One region of the Kitasatospora sp. NPDC048286 genome, then DNA from elsewhere that is predicted to be linked to it. Evidence: riboswitches for the same ligand, from Rfam matches in the RefSeq annotation. Region 1 holds a riboswitch; the other holds the start of a gene.
What was found. Region 1 has a riboswitch for cyclic di-AMP ahead of ACGF13_RS31935 (M23 family metallopeptidase). Riboswitches for the same ligand answer to the same signal wherever they lie in the genome.
Positions count from the first base shown of each region.

Region 2: linked by a shared signal. The riboswitch ahead of ACGF13_RS14905 (transglycosylase family protein) and the one ahead of ACGF13_RS31935 (M23 family metallopeptidase) in region 1 are both predicted to bind cyclic di-AMP.

Region 1 covers NZ_JBICZE010000015.1:216,535-220,739, reverse strand. The annotation lists gene ACGF13_RS31945 (GNAT family N-acetyltransferase) at 1-459, opposite strand, end outside; gene ACGF13_RS31940 (hypothetical protein) at 502-1,377, shown strand; gene ACGF13_RS31935 (M23 family metallopeptidase) at 1,438-2,286, opposite strand; cyclic di-AMP (ydaO/yuaA leader) riboswitch at 2,299-2,457, opposite strand; gene ACGF13_RS31930 (YiaA/YiaB family inner membrane protein) at 2,653-2,943, shown strand; gene ACGF13_RS31925 (alpha/beta fold hydrolase) at 3,087-3,914, shown strand; gene ACGF13_RS31920 (TetR/AcrR family transcriptional regulator) at 4,034-4,205, shown strand, end outside.
Region 2 covers NZ_JBICZE010000005.1:526,974-531,178, reverse strand. The annotation lists gene ACGF13_RS14910 (cytochrome P450) at 1-1,109, shown strand, start outside; cyclic di-AMP (ydaO/yuaA leader) riboswitch at 1,330-1,496, shown strand; gene ACGF13_RS14905 (transglycosylase family protein) at 1,502-2,407, shown strand; gene eno (phosphopyruvate hydratase) at 2,748-4,034, shown strand; gene ACGF13_RS14895 (septum formation initiator family protein) at 4,183-4,205, shown strand, end outside.

The DNA of each region.
Region 1 (4,205 bases):
CCCGGTGAGCACCTTGACGGAGGCCGTGTTGTCCACCGCGACCCGGGCGGCCAACCGGTGCAGGTCCAGGAGACCGAAGGCGAGGCCGCAGAGCAGGTCGGTGATCTCGCCCGCGTAGCCGCGGCCCCAGGACTCGCGGGCCAGCACGCACCCGAGCCAGGCGGCGCGGTGCCCTTCGAGGGTGAGCGAGGCCTGCCCGATCGGCGTCGCGTCGTCCGGCTCCTCGGCGTCGGCGAGCCTGGTGACGGCGAGCCGGTAGGTGTCCCGCTCCTCGGCCATCGCCTCCTCCAGGTAGAGCTCGACCTGGTCGGCGCAGTCCTCCCGGTCGCTCGGCCCGAAGGGCAGGTACCGGGTGACCTCCGGGTCGCCGAACAGCGCGTGCAGCGCGTCCACGTCGCCCTCGGTGTGGTGGTACTCGCGGACGGCCAGTCGCGGGCCGGTGAGTCGTACGGGGACCATGGCTGCCGACCCTATCCCCGCCCGGCGGCTACCGTTCGGACTATGAACGACGAAGACCTGCGGCTCGCCCCGCGCACCAAGGCCGCCGACCTGCTCGCCTGGGCGGCCGAGCAGGGCCGCGCGCCGGTGGCCGAGGGGCCGCTGCGCGCGGTGCTGGCGCTGCTGGAGCTGGGCGAGGGCAGGATGCACGACGGCTGGCCCGAACTGACCTCCGACGCGGTGGAGCACCTGCTCCACGAGCGGCTCCACCTGTACGTCCAACCCGCGCCCGAGGAGGACCCGCTCGCCTACGGCGACGCCGTCCGGCTGCTGGTCGACCACCAGCGGGCGGCCCGCCGGCTGAACGCCAAGCGCCAGGAGCGGCTGCACGAGGAGGCCGAGTGGCAGGGCGAGGTCGCGACCGGGCTGCTGCGCCGCGCCGACCTGGTGACCTGGCCCCGGCTGTACGCGCTGCTGCTGCACGCGCACGGGGCGGACGTCACGGACCCGGAGGCGGTGCGGGAGTGGCTGGCCGGCTTCGGGGAGTTCACCGAGGAGGAGCGGCTGGCGGCGTTCGAGGCGCTGGCGTCGGCCGGCTGGCTGGACGAGCCGGACGAGCGGGGCTGGGGCCCGGCCCGGGTGCTCTCGGTGGGCATGGCCACGGACGGCGCGCGTCGGCTGCTGGAGCAGGGCCTGATGCGGCGCAGCTACCGCAACCTGGCGCAGCTGACCGCGCTGGGACGGCCGATGCCGGACGAGCTGACCGGGGACTTCGGGAGGTTCGAGGAGGCGGCGGTGGACGCGGCGCTCGACCTGTTCGGCGACTGGACGGTGCCGGGGCTGCCGCGGCTGCTGGTGACGGAGTTCCCGGAGCTGGCGCCGGAGCCGGGCCCGGAGGAGATCGACGCGTACCTGGCGCAGCTGCCCGTCGAGGAGTGAGACGCGGCGCGGGAGGCCCCCGGCCCGGGGGCCTCCCGCGGGTGCGTCGGTGCGCGGGTGTCAGGGGTTGAGGCCGCGCTGCTGGAGCCAGGGCTCCGGGTCGACCGGGGCGCCGCCGCCGGGGCGGACCTCCATGTGCAGGTGGGGGCCGGTGACGTTGCCGGTCGCGCCGACCTTGCCGATCTGCTGGCCGGCGGCGACGTTGCCGGAGCCCTTGGTGATCGAGGAGAGGTGGCAGTACCAGATCTCGGTGCCGTCGGGCAGGGTCTCGACGATCCGGTAGCCGTACGAGCCGGCCCAGCCGGCCGAGGTGATGGTGCCCTGGCCGAGCGCGTGGACGGGGGTGCCGGTGTCGGCGGCGAAGTCCAGGCCGGTGTGCAGGTTGGCCCAGTAGCGGGCGCTCTGGCCGTAGTGGGCGGAGAGCCGGTAGTCGTCCACCGGGAGGGTGAGGGCGGCGGCCTTGGCCCGCTCGGCCTCCTCGGCGGCGCGCTTGGCCTCGGCCTCCTTGGCGGCGGCCTTGGCCTCCGCCTCCTGGGCGGCCTGCAGCCGGGCGGTCTCCTCGGCGGCGGTGCGCTGGCTGTCGGCCTGGTGCTGGATGCGGGCGGCGAGCGCGAGGCCGGGGTCGGCGGCGAGGGCGACCGGGGTCTCGTCCGGGACCTCGACGGCGGGGGCGGCGGCCGGGGTCGCCGAGGCGAAGCCGGTGGCGCCCAGCGTGGCGGCTACGGCGGTGACGCCGAGCAGCGGGGAGGCCCCGCGGGTCTGACGCGGCATCCGGTGGCGGTTGGTGTCGGCCTCCGCGGCGAACGCCTCCGGGCCGAAGGCCTCGGGGCCGTCCGGGCCGGGGTGGTCGAGGAGCTGGGTACCGGCTGCGGGGCCGGCCGGGTGTGCCGGGGTGTGCGTCGACGCCACGGAGGCGCGCTCCTTTCCTTCCTTCGCGCCTACCGGGTTAGCTGACGGGTTCGGAGCAGGAAGGTCTCCTACGGCCGGGCCGGAGCCCCGCCGATTCACCCCAAGGAACATGGTTCCCCGGCTCCCTGACCTGCCCGGGGGCGGGTCGGCGGGATTAGGCGACGGCGCACGGTGCCGTCTGGGTACGGCGTTGACAACCGCGCTGCGTTATCAAACGTTAATCCTAGGAGGCTCTGATTCCAAGCCATCCGTTTCGGGCCGCCCGATGGCAGGTGAACGGACGTCAACGAACGGCCCCTCACGCACGGCCCCATCTGAGTACCCCTACTCATGTGCGGCCCGGCCGGGCGGCCGCATCCTGACGCCATGAGCGCACCGATGCAGACCCACACCACGGCCGCGTACCACATCCAGGCCATCCTCTCCTTCGCCCTGTCGGGCATCGCCCTCGCCGCCGGGATCGCCTACCTGCCGGTCGGCGGGTGGACCCGGGCCTTCCTCGGGATCGGCCTCCTCTACACCGTCACCTCCGCGTTCACGCTGGCGAAGGTGGTCCGGGACCGGCAGGAGTCCAGCGAGATGGTCACCCGGGTGGACCAGGCCCGGCTGGAGAAGCTGCTCAGCGAGCACGACCCGTTCAAGGTGGAAGGGGTCTGACCGCACCCGTCCGACCACGCCCCCTTCCCCTGGCCCGTTTCCCCCGGCCCGCCGACCGCTTGACGGCTAAGGCTATTAGCCTTAGCTTTATGGCTATCGGCAGTACCGCCGATGCCCCGCACCCGCGGCCCGAGGAGGACCCCGTGAACGGCACCATCACCCCGAGCACCCAGTACCTGACCGTTCCCGGCGGCCGGATCGCCTTCGACGACACCCGGCAGGGCGACGGCACCCCCGTCGTCCTGCTCCCGGGCATGCTCGACAGCCGGGCCGCGTACCGGCACCTGCGCCCGCTGCTGGTCGCCGCCGGCCACCGGGTCGTCACCATGGACCTGCGGGGCTTCGGCGAATCCTCGATCAGCTGGGACGACTACGGCCCGGCCGCCATCGCCGACGACGTCCTCGCCCTGCTCGACCACCTCGGCATCGAGCGCGCCGTCCTCGCCGGCAACTCGTACACCGGGGCGACGGTCGTGAAGGCCGCCGGGGACGCGCCCGAGCGGGTCGCCGGGATCGTCCTGATCGACGCCTTCGTCGAGAGCCCGCCGCCGGGCGCCCTGATGCGCGGCGTCATGGCCCTGATGGGCACCGCCCTCGTCCACTGGCCGGCCTCCTGGGGCTTCTACCTGCGCCGGATGGCCTTCCCCGGCGCCAAGCCCGCCGACTTCGACGCGTACGTGGACGGGCTGGTCGCCGCGCTGCGCACCCCGGGACGGAAGACCGCCACCCGCGGGTACGTCCACGGCGACTCGGCGCCGGTCGGCTGGACGGCCGCGGTGCGGTGCCCGGCGCTGGTGGTCATGGGCGGCAAGGACCCCGACTTCCCGAAGCCGGAGCTCGTCGCCGACCGGCAGGCCGCCGCGCTCGGCGCGCGGAAGGCGATGATCGAGGGGTCCGGGCACTACCCGATGGCCGACAACCCGGCGGCCACCGCGGACGCCCTGCTGTCGTTCCTCGCCGAACTCGGCTGAGCGCCGCCGCCGCCGACCCCTGCCCACCCCTGACCCTGCCCGACCCGCCGACGTCACCGGCACCCGCCCGGCAGCGCCCGACGTCACCCGACTTCGACCCGTACGGAGAGCCCGAGCCCATGCCCCGCGTAGGACTGACCCCCGACCAGGTCGTCGACCACGCCCTCGCCCTCATCGACGAGCAGGGCGCCGAGGCCCTCACCCTGGCCTCCGTCGCCGCCCGGGCCGGGGTCGCCACCCCCTCGCTGTACAAGCACGTCAGCGGCGGCCTCGCCGAACTGCGGCGGCTGA
Region 2 (4,205 bases), on a different contig from region 1:
AGCAGGCGCACCGCACCGGCCGGGTGGGCATCCCGGGGGAGCGGCAGGCGGACCTGATGACCCACCTGCTGAACATCGACCCGCCGGACCACACCCGGCTGCGCCGCCTGGTGTCGAAGGCGTTCACGCCGCGCCGGGTGGCCGAGTTCGAGCCGCGGGTGCAGCAGCTCACCGACCGGCTGATCGACGGCTTCGCGCAGCGCGGCTCGGCGGACCTGATCCACGAGTTCGCCTTCCCGCTCCCCATCTACGCGATCTGCGACATGCTCGGGGTGCCGGCCGAGGACCAGGACGACTTCCGCGACTGGGCCGGGATGATGCTGCGACACACGAAGCCGGGGCAAGGCGGCGGCCAGCGCGGCGGCGTGGGGCGGGCGGTGAAGCGGATGCGGGCGTACCTGCTGGAGCTGATCCACCGCAAGCGCGCGGACCTCGGGGACGACCTGATCTCCGGTCTGATCCGGGCCAGTGACCACGGTGAGCACCTGACGGAGAACGAGGCCGCGGCGATGGCCTTCATCCTCCTGTTCGCGGGCTTCGAGACGACCGTGAACCTGATCGGCAACGGCACGTACGCGCTGCTGCGCAACCCGGACCAGCGCCGGCTGCTGCAGGAGTCGGTGGCGCGCGGGGAGAGCGCGCTGCTGGAGACCGGGATCGAGGAACTCCTGCGCTACGACGGGCCGGTGGAGCTGGCGACCTGGCGGTTCGCGACCCGTCCGCTGACCATCGGCGGGGTGGACATCCCGGTCGGCGACCCGGTGCTGGTGGTGCTGGCCGCGGCGGACCGCGACCCGGCCCGGTTCGCCGCCGAGAACACCCTGGACCTGGCCCGTGCGGACAATCCCCACCTGGGCTTCGGGCACGGCATCCACTACTGCATCGGCGCTCCGCTCGCCCGGTTGGAGGGGCGTGCGGCGCTGGCCTCGCTGCTTTCCCGGCTGCCCGATCTGCGGCTCGCGGAAAGCCCGGACGCCCTGCGCTGGCGCGGTGGCCTGATCATGCGTGGGCTGCGCGAACTACCGGTGGAATTCAGTCCGGAGGGCCGCTCTCCGCATACCCCTCCGTACACCCCTTCGCAGGCCTCTCCAACGCCTCCGACCTGCTGAGATCACGCTGACGGGACGTCGCCGATCGCCCGCCGACGTGGGTGTGAACACCCATCAATCCGGACATAACACCGCCGTTGGTAGGCGATCGAACACGGGCCGTAATTGTCGTGTGATATCGACGATATGAGCTTGTGATTGTCCTGATGATCTGTCTACTCTCCCTGGAGTTCGCAGCTGCGGACCTCGTGCGCGGAACGCCGAATCCTGCCCGCCGCGCCCGGGAAACCGACCAGACCCTGGGCAGGGGCGGGGGAACCAGGTTTGTTGCCGTCTCCCACGGCTTGGGGTGAAGCCGCCCGAGCGGAATCGTTTCCGCGTACGGCGGCCGGGCCACCTCCCGGTCCGAACCCGACAGCTCACCTCGCAGGCGTGCGGAGAGGGACCTCTTCATGCTGTTCGTTGGAACTGGCCGTCACCGTCGTCGCACCCAAGCCGAGAAGGCCATCGCCGTCGCCGGTGTGGCCGGCGTCGGACTCGCGATGCCGCTCCTCACCGCCACCGGCGCCTCCGCCGCCCCGGCCTCCACCTGGGACGCCGTCGCCCAGTGCGAGAGCGGCGGCAACTGGGGCATCAACACCGGCAACGGCTTCTACGGCGGCCTCCAGTTCACCTCCAGCACCTGGAAGGCGTACGGCGGCACCGCCTACGCGTCGCAGGCCAACCAGGCCAGCAAGGCCCAGCAGATCTCGGTCGCCGAGAAGGTGCTGGCCTCGCAGGGGCCGGGCGCCTGGCCGGTCTGCTCCCAGAAGGCGGGTCTGACCAAGGGCGGCGCCGCGGCCGTGGTCGACACCTCCTCGGACGCCAAGCCGCAGTCCGCCCCCAAGCAGCAGACCCCGAAGCCCGCCGCCAAGCCGGCCGAGAAGCCGGCCGCGCAGCAGCCCGCCGCCCAGAAGCCGGTCCAGAAGCCCGCCGCGCAGCCGGTCCAGCAGGCCGCCCCGCAGCAGCAGGCGCAGCCGCAGACCCCGGGCTTCTCCGGCAAGGCCGGCTGGGACGCCGACGCCAAGGTGTTCTGGTACCAGAACAACGGCGCCTGGTACTGGACCAGCCACCAGAGCGTCTACCAGCAGTACGCCGGCCAGGCCGCCGCCCAGCCGCAGTACGCTCCGCTCGCCGCCCAGCAGGCCCCGCAGGCCGCCGGCCACGACTACACCGTCCGCGCCGGGGACACCCTGTCGACCATCGCCGCCGCCCAGGGCGTGTCCGGCGGCTGGCACGCGCTGTACGACCAGAACCACGCCACCGTCGGCGGCGACCCGAACCTGATCATGCCCGGCCAGGTGCTGCACCTCGGCTGAGCCGTCGCACCGGCCGTCACCCGACGCCGTCGTCGCACCGGCCGTCACCCGACGCCGTCGTCACCCCCGTCGTGACCCGACGCCGGTGCCGCTCCGCCCGCCGTCCGAAGGGGACCGGTCCTACCGGTCCCCTTCGTCCGCATTCGCCCGCTCCGGTGGGACAAGCTGGGACAAGCAGGTGAACTACCGGTGGGTAGTGGGGCCACACGCTGAGACGGGACCGAGGCGGACGTGGCCCCGGGAGCCCGGGCGGTTAGGCTCTGGTCGTAACGACTCCGCAATCGTCCTGCTGACAGCACCCACCGTCAGACCGGACCCTGCTTCCGCAAGGAGATGCCTCGTGCCGTCCATCGATGTCGTCGTAGCCCGTGAGATCCTCGACTCGCGCGGCAACCCCACGGTCGAGGTCGAGGTCGGCCTCGACGACGGCAGCACGGGTCGTGCCGCCGTCCCGTCGGGTGCCTCCACCGGTGCCTTCGAGGCGCTGGAGCTGCGCGACGGCGACAAGAACCGCTACTTCGGCAAGGGCGTCGAGAAGGCCGTCCTGGCCGTCATCGAGCAGATCGGCCCGGAGCTGGTCGGCTACGACGCCACCGAGCAGCGCCTGATCGACCAGGCCATGCTGGACCTGGACGCCACCCCGGACAAGTCCTCGCTCGGCGCCAACGCCATCCTGGGCGTCTCGCTGGCCGTCGCGCACGCCGCCTCCGAGGCCAGCGACCTGCCGCTGTTCCGCTACCTGGGCGGCCCGAACGCGCACGTCCTGCCCGTCCCGATGATGAACATCCTCAACGGTGGGTCGCACGCCGACTCCAACGTCGACATCCAGGAGTTCATGATCGCCCCGATCGGCGCGGAGTCCTTCTCCGAGGCCGTCCGCTGGGGCGTCGAGGTCTACCACACGCTCAAGGGCGTGCTGAAGGAGCGCGGCCTGTCCACCGGTCTGGGCGACGAGGGCGGCTTCGCCCCGAACCTGGACTCCAACCGCGAGGCCCTGGACCTCATCGTCGAGGCCATCCAGAAGGCCGGCTACGTGCCCGGCCGTGACGTCGCGCTGGCCCTGGACGTCGCCTCCTCCGAGTTCTACGAGGACGGCGCCTACCACTTCGAGGGCAAGGAGCTCACCGCCGCCGAGCTCATCGAGTACTACGCCGAGCTGGTCGCCGCCTACCCGCTGGTCTCCATCGAGGACCCGCTGGACGAGTCGGACTGGGACGGCTGGAAGGCCATGACCGAGAAGCTGGGCGACAAGGTCCAGCTGGTCGGCGACGACCTGTTCGTCACCAACCCGGCCCGCCTGGCCCGCGGCATCGAGACCGGCACCGCCAACGCGCTGCTGGTGAAGGTGAACCAGATCGGTTCGCTGACCGAGACCCTGGACGCCGTCGAGCTGGCCCAGCGCAACGGCTACCGCTGCATGATGTCGCACCGCTCCGGCGAGACCGAGGACGTCACCATCGCCGACCTGGCCGTCGCCACCAACTGCGGCCAGATCAAGACCGGTGCCCCGGCCCGCTCCGAGCGCGTCGCCAAGTACAACCAGCTGCTGCGCATCGAGGAGATCCTCGACGACGCCGCCGAGTACGCCGGCCGCGGCGCCTTCCCGCGCTTCCGCTCCGCCGAGTGACCAGCGGATCGGTACGGCGAGCCCGGGGCTGAGCGCTCCGGGCACGGGGGCCGAGTGCTCCCGGTAGCGCACGCCTGACCGGTGCCCCGCCGTTCACCCCGTAGGGTGGACGGCGGGGCACCGTCGCGACCAGGAGGGGATACGGGAGATGGCTGGCTGGAGGATCCCGGG